DNA from 3 places in the Agrobacterium sp. 16-2014-1-2a genome. Region 3 is predicted to be linked to each of the others. Evidence: predicted binding sites of a transcription regulator. Region 3 holds the regulator's gene; each other region holds the start of a gene.

Region 1 (5,421 bases), 1.0 Mb from region 3:
CCGCCCTTGCAGGGGCTGATCGCCATCCTCTGGCTGGCACTCCTGCTGTCGCTGGTCTTCGCCTTTTCGCGGATCGTGCGCTTCTTCATCCGCGACCAGTCGTTGCTTGTCTCGGCGATCGTCATTACCCTGCTGGTGCCGGGCATGCTTCTGTCCGAGGCGCTGCAGCGTTTTCTCGGCGTTTATCCGGCCTGAGAAACGAGACGGACTTTAGTCCGTGTCTTCGACCGTCTCGACCTTTGAATAGACCCGCGGCGGAATGACATCGGGATAATCGACTTGCATGAAATAGAGACCATCCGGCGGCGCGACGGGGCCGCAGGCTTTGCGATCCCGTGCTTCCAGTGCCGCGCGCACGTCTTCCGGTGTCATGCTGCCTTCACCGGCCATTTTTAGCGTTCCGGCAAAAGAGCGTATCTGGTTGTGGAGAAAGCTCTGCGCGGTGGCGCGTATCTCGATAAGATCGCCATTGCGCGTCACATCCAGCCGGTCGAGCGTTCTGACCGGGCTCGTCGCCTGACAATGAACCGAGCGGAAAGTGGTAAAATCGTGCCGGCCGACGAGCATCTGTGCAGCTTCATGCATGTGTTCGTGGTCCAGATCTTTCGATACCCACCATGCGCGCTTGTGCTCGAGTGCCAGCCGCGCTTTCCGGCAAATGATGCGGTACAGATAATGGCGGCGAAGCGCGGAGAAGCGCGCGTCGAAATCCTCGGTCACCGCCGTTACGTCGACAACCGAGACGGCCTCTTTCGCCATGGCCAGATGGGCGTTGAGAGCATTGCGAAGCTTATATGGCGCCCAATCGCGGGAAAGATCGACATGAGCTACCTGTCCCACGGCATGCACGCCGGAATCGGTGCGGCCAGCGCCGCGAATAGAAACGGTTTCGCCGGTCAGCGACCGGACGGCAGCTTCAAGCGCGCCCTGAACTGAAGGGCCGTTATCCTGTCTCTGCCAGCCGAAGTAAGGCGTACCGTCATATTCGACGGTCATGCGGAAACGCGGCATCAGCCGAGCCTCGTTCTGGCGGGAACGGGTGTGCCACGAACGAAATCGGCAGCCGACAGCGGCTTGCCACCTGCCTTCTGCAAACGGGTAAGCCGCACCGCGCCACTTCCGCAGGCGATGGTCAGGGCGTCATCGAGCACAGCGCCTGCCTCGCCCATACCGCTCGCCAGTTCTGACGCCAGAACCTTCACGCGCTCGGCCTTGCCGCCGATTTCCATTTCCAGCCAGGCGCCGGGAAAAGGCGATAGGCCGCGGATATGGTTATGGACGTCCTGTGCCGGCCGGGAAAAATTAATCCGGGTCTCGCCCTTGTCGATTTTCGACGCATAAACGACGCCTTCTTCCGGCTGCGCAACGAGAGGAAGATCGTCTGCTTCCAGCTTGTCCATCGCCTGCCGCATCAGCCGCGCGCCTGTCAGCATCAGGCTGTCGTGCAATTCACCTGCCGTGGTATTCTCACCGATCGTGACCTTGGCGGTCAGCGCCACCGGGCCGGTATCCAGCCCCTTTTCCATTTTCATGACCATCATGCCCGTCTCGGCATCGCCAGCCATGATCGCCCGCTGAATGGGAGCAGCGCCGCGCCAGCGCGGCAGCAACGAGGCGTGGCCGTTATAGCAGCCAAGACGCGTACCGCTCAGGATCGCCTCGGGCAATAGCAGCCCATAGGCAACGACAACAGCGACGTCCGCATCGAATTCCCTGAATTGCTGCCGGTCTTCCTCGGCCTTGAAATTGACCGGCGTCAGCACGGGCAGACCCAGCAGTTCGGCCGCCTGATGCACCGGCGATTTCTGCAGATCGAGGCCACGGCGACCGCCTGGACGCGGCGGCTGCGTATAAACGGCAACGACCTCGTGACCAGCGTCCACCAATGCACGCAGCGTGGGAACGGAAAAATCCGGCGTGCCCATGAAAATGATGCGAAGAGCCATATCGCCCCCTGCCCTCTATGCCGGTCCGTCTACATATTTAAGACGAATCAGACCTTAGCGCGGGCTGCTTTGGTGAATTTCTTGATGACCATTTCTCGCTTCAGCCGCGAAATATGGTCGATGAACAGAATGCCGTTCAGGTGGTCGATCTCATGCTGCAGACACGTCGCCAGAAGTCCGTCCGCATCGACCGTCTGCTGCTTGCCGTCACGATCGACATATCGCACTGTCAGGGATGCGGGACGCTCTACCTCGGCATAATAATCGGGAATGGAGAGACACCCTTCCTCATAGGCCGACACGTCGTCCGACACTTTGAGGATTTCCGGATTGATGAAGACGACCGGCTTTTTCTCCTCGTCCTCGCGCGAAACGTCGATCACCAGCATGCGGCGCGGCACGCCCACCTGAATGGCGGCAAGGCCGATACCCGGCGCATCATACATGGTTTCAAGCATATCGTCGGCAAGGCGCAACACTTCGGCATCCACCTGTTCGATGGGCCTTGATTGCTGGCGCAGCACGGGATCGGGCAAAATGATAAGCGGTTTGATAGTCATGGCTTCCCATAACGTATCTCTTGCGCGGAGGAAATAAAAAATACGCGGTCGAAATGGGACCTTCGGCTGGTTTTGCCCGACTCAATTCCGCCGCATGAATGTTCTTGTTTTGATCTTACGAATCACTGGAAATCTGGTAGATTTAGCCATGAGTATCGATTTCTCTTTTCTCCTCGATCCCGCCTTGCGGGCCGGCTCCGTCGACATCAGCTTCGGCGGGCTTCTTGCGGCTCTCGTTTTCGGCCTTTCCGCTTTCTGGATGGTCACGAAAAGTCGTGGGAAAAAAGCGGAAGCCGATGGTGAAATTTCCGATCTGTTGAAGACCCAGTCGGAACTGCACGGCCGGATCGCGGCGATGGCCGAGACGCTCGGCACGCGCCAGAGCGAGATGGGCCAGACGATCAACCAGCGCCTCGACGGCATGTCGCAGCGGCTGGGCGAGACGCTGACCGAGCAGACCCGGTCGACACACGAGAATCTAAGCCGCCTGCAGGAGCGGCTTGCGGTTATCGATGCCGCCCAGGGTAATATTCAGGATCTGGCAAAGGACGTGGTCGGGCTTCAGGCGATCCTCTCCAACAAGCAGACGCGCGGCGCTTTCGGGCAGGCGCGGATGGAAGCGCTGATCGCCGATGCGCTTCCCGCCGGGGCCTTTCAGCTTCAGCCCACGCTTTCGAATGGCTACCGACCAGACTGCATCATCAGGATGCCGAACAACGCCCCGTCCCTCGTCATCGACGCCAAGTTTCCGCTGGAGGCGTGGAATGCGCTGAAGGCGGATGAAACGCCCGAGGGCAAACGGGCTGCGACCCAGCAGTTCCGCCGCGATATGGAAGTGCATATTCGCGACGTGGCTGAGAAATATCTGATACGCGGCGAAACGCAGGATACGGCCTTCATCTTCGTGCCGTCGGAATCGATCTTCGCCGATATTCACCAGCATTTCGAATATCTCGTGCAGCGTGCCCATCGCGCCCGTGTCGTCATTGTCTCGCCATCGCTTTTGATGCTGTCGGTGCAGGTTATCCAGTCGGTGCTGAAGGACCAGCGCATGCGCGAGCAGGCGCACCTCATTCAGGGTGAAGTCGCGCTTCTCATGGATGACGTGCGGCGGCTGGACGACCGGACGCGCAAGCTGCAGGCCCATTTCGGGCTGGCGCAGAAAGATGTCGACATGATGCTAATTTCCTCCGACAAGGTGCTGGCGCGTGGCCAGAAGATCGAGGGCCTCGATTTTTCGCCGACGGAAAAGGAGACCTCCCATAGCGAAATCGAGCAGGCGCGACGCTTTGCAGAGAACAGGGCAGGAACGGCCAAGTTGCGGGTGGTTGACGACGAGTGATCCCCTCGGGCAAAGTCACCGCCTTGCTTTGAATTTCATACGGACATGCCCTGATGATTACTGTTTTCGGCTCCATCAACATGGATCTCGTCGCCACCGCCAAACGCCTGCCCAAACCCGGTGAAACCGTGACGGGAGAGACCTTTTCCACGGCGGCCGGCGGAAAGGGAGCCAATCAGGCGCTTGCCGCACGGCGCGCAGGTGCAACGGTCAAAATGGCGGGCGCTACGGGTGATGACACCTTTGCCGCGCCAGCGCTGACATTGCTGCGCGATGCCGGCACCGATCTGTCGCTCGTCAAGACCGCGCCCGGCCCCACGGGAACCGCCGTAATCCTGATCGGTGAAGGCGGGGAGAACATGATCTCGGTCATTCCCGCCGCTAATGGCGAAGTTTCCGCATCCGACGCCGCAAAAGCCGTGGCGGAGATGGCAGCGGGCGATATTCTGATGCTTCAGTTCGAGGTGCCGGCACCCTCAATCGAAGCAGCACTGACGGCCGCGAAGGCTAAACGCATCACCACTATCATCAATACCGCGCCGCTGACCGCGGACGGGCCGCGCCTCGCCAGCCTTGCCGAAATCGTCATCGCCAATGAAACCGAGTTCGAACTGCTGATCGACAAAAACGGACTTTCAGCCTCCGAACGGGAAAATGAACTCAAATCCCTGCATGAGCAGACCGGCCAGACATTGATCGTGACGCTTGGTGCTGATGGCGTGATCGCCATTCGCAACGGCAAGGTCTTCAAGGCGTCCGGTCTCAAGATCGAGCCGGTCGATACTGTTGGCGCTGGCGATACATTCTGCGGTTATCTCGCCGCCAGCCTCGATCAGGGTATGGATTTCGAAAAGGCGCTGAAGCGCGCCGCCGTCGCAGGCTCGCTCGCCTGCACCCGCGCCGGCGCCCAGCCTTCCATTCCGGTTGCTGCCGAAGTGGACGCGAATATCTGACGGTTCGAGCTGTTAAATGCGAATGAAAGTGAGATAGGCCGAGCTGCGGCCTTCTCTTTTCGCCTTGTTCTCATAACGCGTGCCCGGCCAGTTGGCATAGGGGGTGTGCCAGTCCTCGGCACTTGCCGCCGTCCACTCGAAACCGCCGTGGCGGGCGCAATGCTGTAGCGTCCAGTTGACGTAGGTATCGATATCGGAAGCAAAGCAGAACTTGCCACCGGGTTTCAGGACGCGATGGAAACGGGCAAGATTGACGTCGGAAACGAAACGGCGCTTCCAGTGCTTCTTCTTCGGCCAGGGATCGGGATAGAGTAGATCGATGTGATCGATCGACCCATCCGGCAGCCAATCCAGCAATTGCGTCGCGTCATCATCGTAAAGGCGGATATTCATCAACTCGCCTTCACGCACGCTTGCCAGCAGCTTTGCCATGGAATTGACGAAGGGCTCGACGCCGATAAAGCCGGTCTCAGGATTTTCAACCGCGCGGTGGGCAAGGTGCTCGCCGCCGCCGAAACCGATTTCCAGACGGACCGATTTCACATCCGCCGGAAAGAGAGCGACGAGATTTTTCGGAGGCGCGCTTTCCAGATCGATTTTCAGCAAAGGCAGCAGGTTTT
Region 2 (5,421 bases), on a different contig from region 3:
GACCTCGTCCAGCGACGCTTCGGTGTTGACGGCCGTGAACAAGTCGACAGGGAAGGTTTCCTTGGCCGTAAACCGGCCGGCGATGATCAAAAGCGGACCGCCGATTGCTCCATCGGGCAGTCCGCCCCCATGTTGGACTGCGGCGCGTTGACTCTCCGTTCAATTTTTCCAGATGCGTCGCGATCATTCTAACTCTACGAGACTCCGGCTGCGGGCGACGGTTGGTGTCAGAAATTCGTTTGATTTTGTTGGATACCGTCCATCCGGCAAACCGACTCGGCGAACTGCTGCCGTGGAACTAGGGGCTCAATTATCGCGCCGCGGCCGACGTCCGGCGGGCGGAGCGAAGCATTGCCGTCGTCGCCTCGACGCCTTGATATAACGCAACCCGATCTTCAGCCAGACCTGATACAAGCCAGGAAGAACATAGCCATAGAGGGCATAGTTATGATTGACCATATGGGCATCAGCCCCCCGGACATCGAAAGCGCACGGCAATTTTACGATGCTGCACTCAAGCCGCTCGGCATTACGACCGTGATGGAAGTGAAGCCCGGACAGACCGGCGGCTATCACGGCATAGGCTATGGAACTGGTCGAAAGCCTTTCTTCTGGCTGTCCAGCGACAGCCGCCATGCCGTCCCGGATGGTCCGCGCGGGACGGGCATCCACATCGCGTTCGAAGCCGAAAGTAGAGCAACGGTCGATGCCTTTTACGCGGCGGTGATGGCGCAAGGCGGCCGTGACAATGGTGCGCCCGGCATCAGGCCCCACTATCATCCAGCCTATTATGCGGCGTTCGTGATCGATCCGGACGGGGTCAACGTCGAGGCCGTGTGTCAGAAGTCGGAGTGAGGTCACGACCGGATCGAAGTCGGTACCGATCCGGTCATGCTGGTCATCCACCAGGCCAATCCAATCGGCGGAATACAGAAGATATTGGCGCTCAGTCACAACGCTACGTCCGACGTGTGAGAACCGGACGGATACGTACTGCCAGACAGCCTTTCGCGGGTGCGTTTGAGAGTCGTGGCGGCGGGTGTAAAATTTCGCTTCAGCCGCTCTTGTGCTTGCGAGGGCACCCCGTCTGCTTCAGCGATGGGTCGGCCCAGCTAAAGCAGCAGTTTGTGCTCTAGTGGGTCGCCCGATTTCGAGACGATCGAAGATCCGTATGGTTCGCGCGACGAAATGATCAACGCATCATCTGGCAAAGGCCGTGCCAGATCTTTGGCTTCGTCCCATGGCGCCTGCATCCACACCTCGGTCTCCTCTTCGGTCAGGAGAAGAACAGGCATCGCCTTCTCATGGATAGGCTTCACGAGATTGTTGGGATCAGTGGTCAAAAACCCATAGAGGTCGTCGGTCGTCGGCCCATCCTTCACCTTGCGGACGCTCTGCCATTGCGGGACATGGATGCCGGCGAAGAACATCAGCGACTTTTCCTCGTCCCGTGCAAACCAGGCGTTCGGCACGTTCCCCCCGGATTGCTGGCTGGCGGGATCGGGTTCGGCGAAGCTGGTGACCGGGACGAGGCATCGGTGCTCAACACCAAACCATCGTTTCCAGTGTGGGAAGGTGAGCTTGCGGACGTTGGTCGTGCCGCGGTCCGCCTCCATGCGGATGAGCTCTTCAAGATCGGCGGGCTTCCCTTTGGCTTTCAGTTTTTCGGCCTTGGCTTTGGCGGCCTTTTCCAAGGTGAACCGCGGCGAGGGAAGACCCCATCGCGCATGTGCCAATTGTTTCCTCCCATCAGCGGTGTTGCGGACAATCGGTCCCATCTGATCGGGGTTCATTTGATAGGCTGGCATGAGGTTGATGAGGCTCTCGGCGTCCTGAGCCCATTTTGAAACCCAGTCCTTGTCCTCCATCCGATAGAGATTACACATGCGACCCCCTCCGCTCGACCAAATACGGCTACTCTAGCGCATGTCGCTTGTTTCGCTAGTCGAGCTGGTAAACGTCGGCATTGTCTTGCCGTTCCCGCAGGCCCTTGTACGACGGATGACGGAGTTTCCCGTCCGATGTCCAGGCGCGAAACTCGATCTCGGCGATCAGGGTAGGCTGGACCCAGACAATGTCGGCAGTTCCGGAATGGGGCAGGGGCGGCTGCTTTCGCTTCCATCGCAGCGTGTCCAGTATCTTCCGCAACCGGATGATCTCGGCTCCCTTGAAGCCCGTGCCGACGCTTCCGACGTGGACGAGATCGCCATCGCGGTAGGCGGCGAGCGCTAACGAGCCGAAGCCGGCTGGGTACGATGCGGACCTCTCATAGCCGACGATGAAGAAAGCCTCGCTCTGGATGCATTTGACTTTTACCCAATCCCCGGTCCGGCCCGAACGATAGGGCTGATCGAGGCGCTTGCCGACGATGCCTTCCAGGCCGAGGCGGCAGACATGCTCAAGCAGGACAGCTGGCTCGGCATCGAATGTTTCTGATATCCGAATGGCGCTGGCTTCATTCGTTGGGCCGTTTATCGTGTCCTCGAGAAGGTGTCGGCGCGAACGGTATTCAACACCGCGCAGATCGTGCCCATCCAGATAAACAAGATCGAAAGCGTAAAGAACGGCGTGGGAGGCGCGCCTGCCAGCTTGTTTGCCGAATGCACCCAGCGATTGCTGCAGCAGCCCGAAATCCGGCCGCCCCTCATCGTCGAGCACGACGGCTTCCCCATCGATAATCATCGTCGCCGGCCCCAGCGCTCGGGCGGCCTGCTCTATGGCCGGAAACCGATGTGTCCAGTCGTGGCCGCCGCGAGTAAGGATCCGGATCCGCTGGGGCTCGATATGGACCGCAAGGCGATAGCCATCCCATTTCAGCTCCCAACTCCATTCGTTTCCGGTGGGAGGCTTAGCCTTCAATAGGGCCAGCGCCGGCTCGACGCGATCAGGTATGGGATCGAAGAGGAGCTGTGGTTGAGCTGGATTACGCTTCCTGCGCGGCTTTGAGCGGATCGGCGGCTCGGTGTCGCGAAGGAGGGGTTTTGATCTCGGAGGCCTCGTCATCCGGCCAGTTCATCAGAAAAACCTTAATAATACTGTGACTATCCCTATATTGTCCCCGCTATTCACCGATCAGGAGATAAGACTGCAGAAGCCAGCGAAATTTCTTGGTCGCAGCTATTCACCTGATTCTCATGAAGAATCTCGAACTTCTAATGTTCGGAACAATACTCGTACGTTTTTGCCGCCTTGACTCCTTTCTCATATGGGAACAAAAACAGAACATTGACATTTGCACGACATGAAGTCGCCCTGCCAACACGACCTTGAAGGGAGCCGTGAACAATGACTGCTGCCCGCGAAAGGGTAATCTGCGATCTGCGGGAGCGTATTGCATTGCTCGAAACCAGCACGGCGAAAAAAGCCGGTTGGTTGCCATTTGGCGTGCCGGAGATGGATGGGGTTCTGCCTGGCGGCGGCCTTGCTCATGGCGCGCTTCACGAATTTGCCGGTGGTGGATCGGGCACCGTCGATGGTGCGGCCGCTGCTCTTTTTGCAGCCGGCATAGCGGCACGGACGAAGGGGCCGATCGTGTGGTGTCTGACGCGACCAGATCTGTTTTTCCCCGCGCTTGCGCAGGTCGGACTGCATCACGACCGGATAATCTTCGTCGAGTCCGACAAGGAGGAAGACGTGCTCGCCAATATGGAGGAGGGGCTGTCCTTTGGTGGGCTCGGCGCCGTCGTCGGTGAACTCGTTCGCCTGCCGATGGTCAGCTCGCGCCGCCTGCAGCTGGCGGCCGAGCGCACGGGGACAATGGCATTGGCTGTGCGTCGTTGGAGGCGGCAGACAGAGGCCAATGATTTCGGGCAGCCGACGGCGTCGACCACGCGGTGGCGGGTGAGCGTGATGCCATCGGAGGATTTGCCAGTGCCGGGTGTGGGGAGGGCCCAATGGTTGCTGGAATTGATGCGCGTGAAAGCGGGTGAATGTGCTGAGTTTCTCGTGAGGGCGTGCGATGACAAGGGTTGTCTCGATCTATCTTCCGGATCTGCCGACGGATCGCATTCGTCGCGCCGATCCATCCATTCCGCCTGAACAGGCGATCGCGGTGATCGCCAGGAGCGGCTCGAAACGCTGGGTATCGGCGGCCGACGCAGCCGCCAGACAAGCCGGCGTTCATGTCGGCATGCCGGCTGCGAAAGCACAGGCGCTGTTTCGCGGCCTGATGCTGGTCGATGCGGATCCTGCTATGGATGCCGCAGCGCTCGAACGCATCACCCTCTGGGCGCTGACGCTTTATTCCCCGATCGTCGCGGTCGATGGGATCGATGGGATCGTCATGGACACAGAGGGTGCCGATCACTTGCAGGGCGGAGAGCTGCCGATGGTGACGAAGATCGCCAATCAGTTCCTAGCAAGGAAACTCACTCCCCGGGTCGCGATCGCCGACACCTGGGGTGCAGCACACGCCTGCGCCCGTGCCATCAGCCGCGAAACGGTCATAGTGCCTTCAGGTGAGACCGTCCGCGCCGTCGAGAAGCTGCCGATATCGTTGCTGCGCCTTCCCGGGAAAGTCATCAGCGATCTGCGCACGCTTGGCTTCCAGACCGTCGGCGAATTGGCCAACACGCCGCGCGCGCCGCTGACCCTTCGTTTCGGCCCCGAGATTGGCCGGCGGCTGGACCAGATGTTTGGCCGCGCCTGCGAACCGATCGATCCGATCCGCACCGCCGAGCTGATCGAGGTGAGCCGCGCCTTCGCCGAACCGATCGGTGCTGCCGAAACCATCAACAAATATGTCGGCCGGCTGGTCGTGCAACTGATCGAGGAGCTGCAAAGGCGCGGCCTTGGTGTCCGGCGCGCCGACCTGATCGTCGACAAGGTCGATGGCACACGGCAGGCGATCCGCGCTGGCACCGTGAAGCCGGTGCGCGACGTCGCCTGGCTGACGAAGCTGTTTCGCGACCGGACGGAGAAGATCGAGCCGGGCTTCGGGATCGAAAAGCTCACTCTGGTCGCGGTGATGGCTGAGCCCCTGGAGGAGCGCCAGAAATCCTCCTCGCTGGTCGAGGAGGAAGTGAAGGACGTGACGCCGCTGATCGATATCTACGGCAACCGCGGGCAGCGCGTCTATCGGGTGGCACCGGTTGCCTCCGACGTTCCAGAGCGCTCCGTCCAGCGCATCAGTCCTGCTGCCGATCCGGTCGAGGTTACCTGGGTCAGCCATTGGCGCCGGCCGGTCCGGCTGCTGGCCCGTCCGGAGCTGATCGAGGCAATCGCCTTGCTACCGGACCGCCCGCCGGTTTCGATCACCTGGCGCGGCAAGCGGCGGAAGGTCAAGCGGGCCGACGGGCCCGAGCGGATCTTTGGCGAGTGGTGGCAGCGCGACGCGGAGATGGAGGCGGTGCGGGACTATTTCGTCATCGAAGACGAGGCCGGCGAGCGCCTCTGGGTGTTTCGCTCCGGTGATGGCATCGA
Region 3 (5,421 bases):
ATCGGAACCGGCAGCAGATGCGCGTTCGGGCCGCCGACATAACGGTAAAGCGGCAGGCCGGAGGCTTCAGCGGCAGCCTTCGCAACGGCGAGCGACACGCCGAGGATGGCGTTGGCGCCGATGCGCGACTTGTTCGGCGTGCCGTCGAGCGCGATCATCATCTGATCGATCTGGATCTGGTTTTCAGCGTCGAAACCGCCAATCGCGTCGAAGATTTCTGTATTGACGGCTTCGACCGCCTTTTCCACGCCCTTGCCGAGATAACGCTTGCCGCCATCGCGCAGCTCAACCGCCTCATGCGCGCCGGTGGAGGCGCCGGAGGGAACGGCGGCACGGCCCATGGAGCCGTCTTCGAGATAAACGTCGACTTCAACGGTCGGATTGCCGCGGCTGTCGAGAATTTCGCGCGCGATGATATCGGTAATGGCAGTCATGGTCTCTCCCTTGGGAATGGAACAGATATTTTCCGTCGCCTGTCTTAGACGATGGCGAAGAAATTACAATGACGGTGGGCAGCGGAAACGGCCCGCCCGCCATTAAAATCGATTGGCACAAAAGTGCCCGCCGTCACGGTCAGCCGATCAGGCTTTCGTAATCGCGTCGAAAGCCAGAAGCTTTTCGAGCAGTTTCGGCATGTCCTTCAGGTGGACCATGTTAGGGCCGTCTGACGGCGCATTGTCCGGATCCTCATGCGTCTCGATGAAGAGGCCGGCCACGCCAACCGCAACGGCCGCACGCGCCAACGTCTCGACGAATTCGCGCTGGCCACCTGTGGAGCCGCCCTGCCCGCCCGGTTGCTGCACCGAATGGGTGGCATCGAACACGACAGGTGCGCCGAGCGCTGCCATGATCGGCAAAGAGCGCATGTCGGAAACCAGCGTGTTGTAACCGAAGGACGCACCGCGCTCGCACAACATCACATTCGGATTGCCGCTCTCATTGAGCTTGGCAAGCACGTTCTTCATGTCCCAGGGCGCCAGAAACTGGCCTTTCTTGACGTTGATGACGCGGCCGGTTTTGGCGGCAGCAACGAGAAGATCGGTCTGGCGGCTGAGGAACGCCGGAATCTGCAGCACGTCCACTACCTCGGAAACGATGGCGCATTGCTCTTCCGTGTGGATGTCGGTCAGAAGAGGAAAACCGAATTCCTTTTTGAGATCGGCAAAAACCTGCATCGCGTTATCCAGGCCGATGCCGCGTTTTCCGGAAAGCGAAGTGCGGTTCGCCTTGTCGAAAGAAGACTTGTAGACAAGCCCTACTCCCAGCTTGTCGCAAAGCTCCTTCAGGACGCCAGCGATCATGAAGGCATGTTCGCGGCTTTCCATCTGGCAGGGACCGGCAATCAGCGAAAACCGCTCGGTATTCGAGAAGGAAACCTTGCTGGCGCCGTCGCCGGCAGTGACTTTAAGATTGTTCGTAACGCTCATCATTTTTCCTCGAAGGCGAAGGCAACACCCTGACCGGGTGCTGCGGGCACCACCAGACGGCCGTCCGCTTTTGCGCAGGACACGCCATTAGCAGCAAGCACCGCCTCTGTCACGGCAAGATCGTGTGACGAAAAGACGATGCCCGCGCCGCGCAATCCGCATTCGTTGCCATCCTGAGCATTCAGGGTCTGCCCGCCGAAAGGCGGTTTTCCGGTCAATCTGATGCTGGCATTGCCGGTCGCGAAAACCATATCACCGCCCGGAGACCTTTTGCCTTCACAGCCAAACACTGTCTCGATCAGGCCCGCCACCTTCATATTGCCGCCGGAAAACAGGACGATTTCACTCAGGCCGGTGACACCATTGGCGTGGCGCTCCAGCATGGTGCGATCGCCCGGAAGGGCTTGAAGCCGTTGACAACTGAACAAAAAGAAATCCGCGGCCGCCCCGCTTGCAGCAAAAGCCAGCCGGAACGCCGCCTCGCCTTGCGAGCCATCCGGCATACGAACAGGCCGCGAAAACTCGAACACATCGCCCGCCGAAAGGCCGGCTGCCCGAAACCGCTCATGGTCAACCAAGGCGTCTTCAGTCCTGGCGACAAGAGCCGAAAAACCCTCCTGCCCGTCCCGTTGCCGGAAGGCCACATCCCTGCCGGTGAACACATCACCCCTCTCTATTGACGCATTATATTTAGCCGAATCAGCAATTGCGAGCGGCTCCAGATAGGTGCCATCGGCGAAAAATACGCAGGCATTTTGGGTGCCGAAAGGATGCAGAGCCTCCGGCGCAACCGTAAAGCCAAGACTGACGAGGCGCTTCACGGCGACGCCTATGACTTCCACGGGCAAAACGAGATGGTCAACGCTATAGGGTTTCGTCATGAAAATGTATCCTGCTGGCCTTCCGCCCGGAGCATGTCGGGACGGTTTTGACCGCACAAAAGCACAATTGCGTGCTATGAGGCAAATCATCACAGCAACAGATGGCACCTTCACGAAATTTTAGGGGATTGCAGAACACATATGGAACATATAGTGTTCGTTCTGTATTTGTTTCGCGACTTCCACTACGATTCTAAAGGGTGTTTTCCTCATGCTCACGCGCAAACAGCAGGAATTGCTTCTCTTCATTCATGAACGAATGAAAGAGTCCGGCGTGCCGCCCTCCTTCGATGAAATGAAGGACGCACTCGATCTTGCTTCGAAATCCGGCATCCACCGCCTGATAACCGCTCTCGAAGAGCGCGGGTTCATTCGTCGGCTACCAAATAGAGCTCGGGCGCTGGAAGTCATCAAGCTGCCCGAGGCTTATACGCCGGGTGCAAGGCCGCAGCGCGGCTTTTCGCCAAGCGTTATCGAAGGCAGCCTTGGCAAGCCCAAAACGCCGGAACCGGCCCCTGCCCCCAAGACGCCGGCCAACGATCTGGGCGGGGCTGTCACCGTGCCGGTCATGGGCCGCATCGCTGCGGGCGTGCCAATTTCCGCCATCCAGAACAACACCCATGATGTGGCAGTGCCAGTAGACATGCTTGGCACGGGCGAACATTACGCGCTTGAGGTCAAGGGTGATTCGATGATCGAGGCCGGCATTTTCGACGGCGACACAGTCATCATCCGCAACGGCAACACCGCCAATCCCGGGGACATCGTTGTGGCTCTGGTGGATGACGAGGAAGCCACGCTGAAGCGCTTCCGCCGCAAGGGAGCCTCCATTGCGCTCGAGGCGGCAAACCCAGCCTATGAGACCCGTATCTTCGGGCCCGACCGGGTTAAAATTCAGGGCAAACTGGTGGGGCTGATCCGCCGCTACCATTGATCTTATCGAACCGAACGTATTCACTTTATAATAGGCGTCATCGTGAAGATGGCGCCTATATTGGGTTTGGCTTTTTCCAAACGTGGCGGGCTTTTGCGGGTGCACGAGGATATGCGCCATCCAGCCTATGCGCGTTGCCCTTTCTAAACTGAGTTCCTGCTCCATAAAGATGCTTCGGTTTCGCTACAGGCGTGGTGGCGAATGGGCTGCTCGCTGTAATTGTCGAAGCGATCCCATCCGCTGTTTTTTAGCGACGTTGTTCTGTCGTGTTGCACAGTCAGTTTTAGTCGTCACCAAAGGGTGACTTATCGCAAGGCGCGCTCTCAGCGGCCCCACATCACCATTCATCAACGGCGTTTATGGGAGCCATGGATAATTTTCGATATTCCGTGAACGCTTGGCAGGTGTAGAAATACGCGTCATATCCGGGAGATACGCCATGTACGATCTTTATATAGCCAACAAGAACTATTCTTCATGGTCGCTGCGGCCGTGGGTATTGATGCGCACGCTCGGTATCGCCTTCGATGAAAAGCTCATTCCGTTCGGCGAAGGCGTCTCTTTCTCCTCCTTTTCGCCGACGGGCAAGGTGCCCTGCCTGGTCGACGAGGGTATGACGGTTTGGGAAACGCTTTCGATCGTCGAATATCTTGCCGAAAGACACCAGGGTGTCTGGGCAAGCGACAAGCATGCGAGGGCCTGGTCGCGTTCGGCCGCAAGTGAGATGCATGCCGGCTTTTCCTCGCTGCGCAATCTCTATCCCATGTCGGTGGGCATTCGGGTCAAACCCAGGGGCGGCGATGCCGGACTTAAGGCCGATATAAAGCGGATCGATGCGTTGTGGAGCGAGGGTCTTACAAAATTCGGCGGGCCATATCTTGCCGGTCAAAAGTTCACGGCGGTCGATGCTTTCTTCTGCCCGGTTGCATTCCGTTTCCAGACCTATGGCAGCGCGGATCTTTCGCCAGCAGCGAAAGCCTATTGCGACCTGCTGCTCGCCCTGCCTGCCATGCAAGAATGGTACGAGGCCGGTTTGAAGGAGAGCTGGCGCGACGCTGGTCATGAAGAGGAAGTTGGCGGGATCGGCGAATTGACTGAAGATTTGCGCGCCAAGGCCCGATGATCCATGCTGGCGGCAGTCATTGCGACGCCGCCAGCAGCCGGATGATGGGCTGCGGCAGATCACGGTCGAAACGTCCGCTTTTCCAGTCGTAATAACGGTGCTGGCTCCAGGGCCTGTCCGTTCCGGCGATTGCGGCGCGCAGCCCGCTCACCACACCCTCCTCCCTCTTGTCAGCAAAATCTATTTCCACAGAACCGAGACGCCGCAAGATGTCACGGCTGAGCAGGAGTGCACCCGAGCGGCACTGCGAAAAAGAGGTTCTGCGGGAAACAACGACGATATCGGCAATATCGCAGGCTTTTCCGGCGAAGCGGCCATCTTTCAGAACGACGACCCACTCTCCGCTTGCGGCGCTCGCTACGCACCATATGTCTTTCCTGCAGGTGAAGACGCCAGCTTTGGCGCCTTTGAGCGCCGCCGTCATCTCGCGTACCACCACAGCCATGTCTTCCGGCGACAGTTTCGATCTCGAGTCAGAACCAGCATTATTTGCCATGCTCTCACCATTTATAAAATCTGGCGGCACGGTTTTTTCCGGCAGCAGCAGCGCCCTTTGCCACTGTCCGTAAACGAAGCCCTGCGGACGGGCTTTTGTGGTTGAGACCTTGCCGTCCTCCAGGAGTGCTACCAAGTCGCCGTCCTCGTGAATCAATAGATCCGGCAGATCACGATAGGCCGTAACTGCCGACACGCCGAAGGCGAAGAGCAGAAACGGGATGCCAAGAAGCGCAAGCTTGCTTCGCAGCAATGTCAGCAGCAGGAAACCCACCGAAGCCAAACCGATAAACCATCCATGCGGACGCCCCGTCGCTGCGCTGCCGCCCCAGGAGGCCACCTCGTTTGCAACCTCGATGACGAGTGCCATGCCATAACCCATGATCTTCAGGAACGGCGCATCGAGCCCGAAGGGCAGCAGCAGCATGGCGATAAGAGCGAATGGCATGACGATCAGTGACATGAGCGGCATTGCAGCCAGATTGGCGAACAGTCCATAGGTGGTGACACGGTGAAAATGTTCGGCCGAATAGATCGCCGTCGAAAGGCCCCCGATCAACG

What was found. The regulator LexA, encoded in region 3, represses DNA repair genes until DNA is damaged. The targets are predictions, from matches to a motif close to TGTTCNNNNTGTGTTCNG.
Region 1: the regulator LexA is predicted to act here: its motif matches at 2,606-2,623, upstream of ACQZ45_RS07410 (DNA recombination protein RmuC).
Region 2: the regulator LexA is predicted to act here: its motif matches at 3,208-3,225, upstream of ACQZ45_RS23755 (ImuA family protein).

Annotation. Positions count from the first base shown of each region.
Region 1 is NZ_JBNWBX010000001.1:1,482,292-1,487,712, forward strand. It holds gene ACQZ45_RS07390 (hypothetical protein) at 1-195, shown strand, start outside; gene truA (tRNA pseudouridine(38-40) synthase TruA) at 211-1,011, opposite strand; gene fmt (methionyl-tRNA formyltransferase) at 1,011-1,946, opposite strand; gene def (peptide deformylase) at 1,994-2,506, opposite strand; gene ACQZ45_RS07410 (DNA recombination protein RmuC) at 2,655-3,848, shown strand; gene ACQZ45_RS07415 (ribokinase) at 3,902-4,801, shown strand; gene trmB (tRNA (guanosine(46)-N7)-methyltransferase TrmB) at 4,814-5,421, opposite strand, start outside.
Region 2 is NZ_JBNWBX010000010.1:184,124-189,544, forward strand. It holds gene ACQZ45_RS23740 (VOC family protein) at 448-855, shown strand; gene ACQZ45_RS23745 (SOS response-associated peptidase family protein) at 1,113-1,886, opposite strand; gene ligD (non-homologous end-joining DNA ligase) at 1,942-3,003, opposite strand; gene ACQZ45_RS23755 (ImuA family protein) at 3,286-4,038, shown strand; gene ACQZ45_RS23760 (Y-family DNA polymerase) at 3,959-5,421, shown strand, end outside.
Region 3 is NZ_JBNWBX010000001.1:437,317-442,737, forward strand. It holds gene eno (phosphopyruvate hydratase) at 1-434, opposite strand, end outside; gene kdsA (3-deoxy-8-phosphooctulonate synthase) at 582-1,427, opposite strand; gene ACQZ45_RS02185 (VOC family protein) at 1,427-2,308, opposite strand; gene lexA (transcriptional repressor LexA) at 2,520-3,242, shown strand; gene ACQZ45_RS02195 (glutathione S-transferase family protein) at 3,682-4,365, shown strand; gene ACQZ45_RS02200 (ComEC/Rec2 family competence protein) at 4,382-5,421, opposite strand, start outside.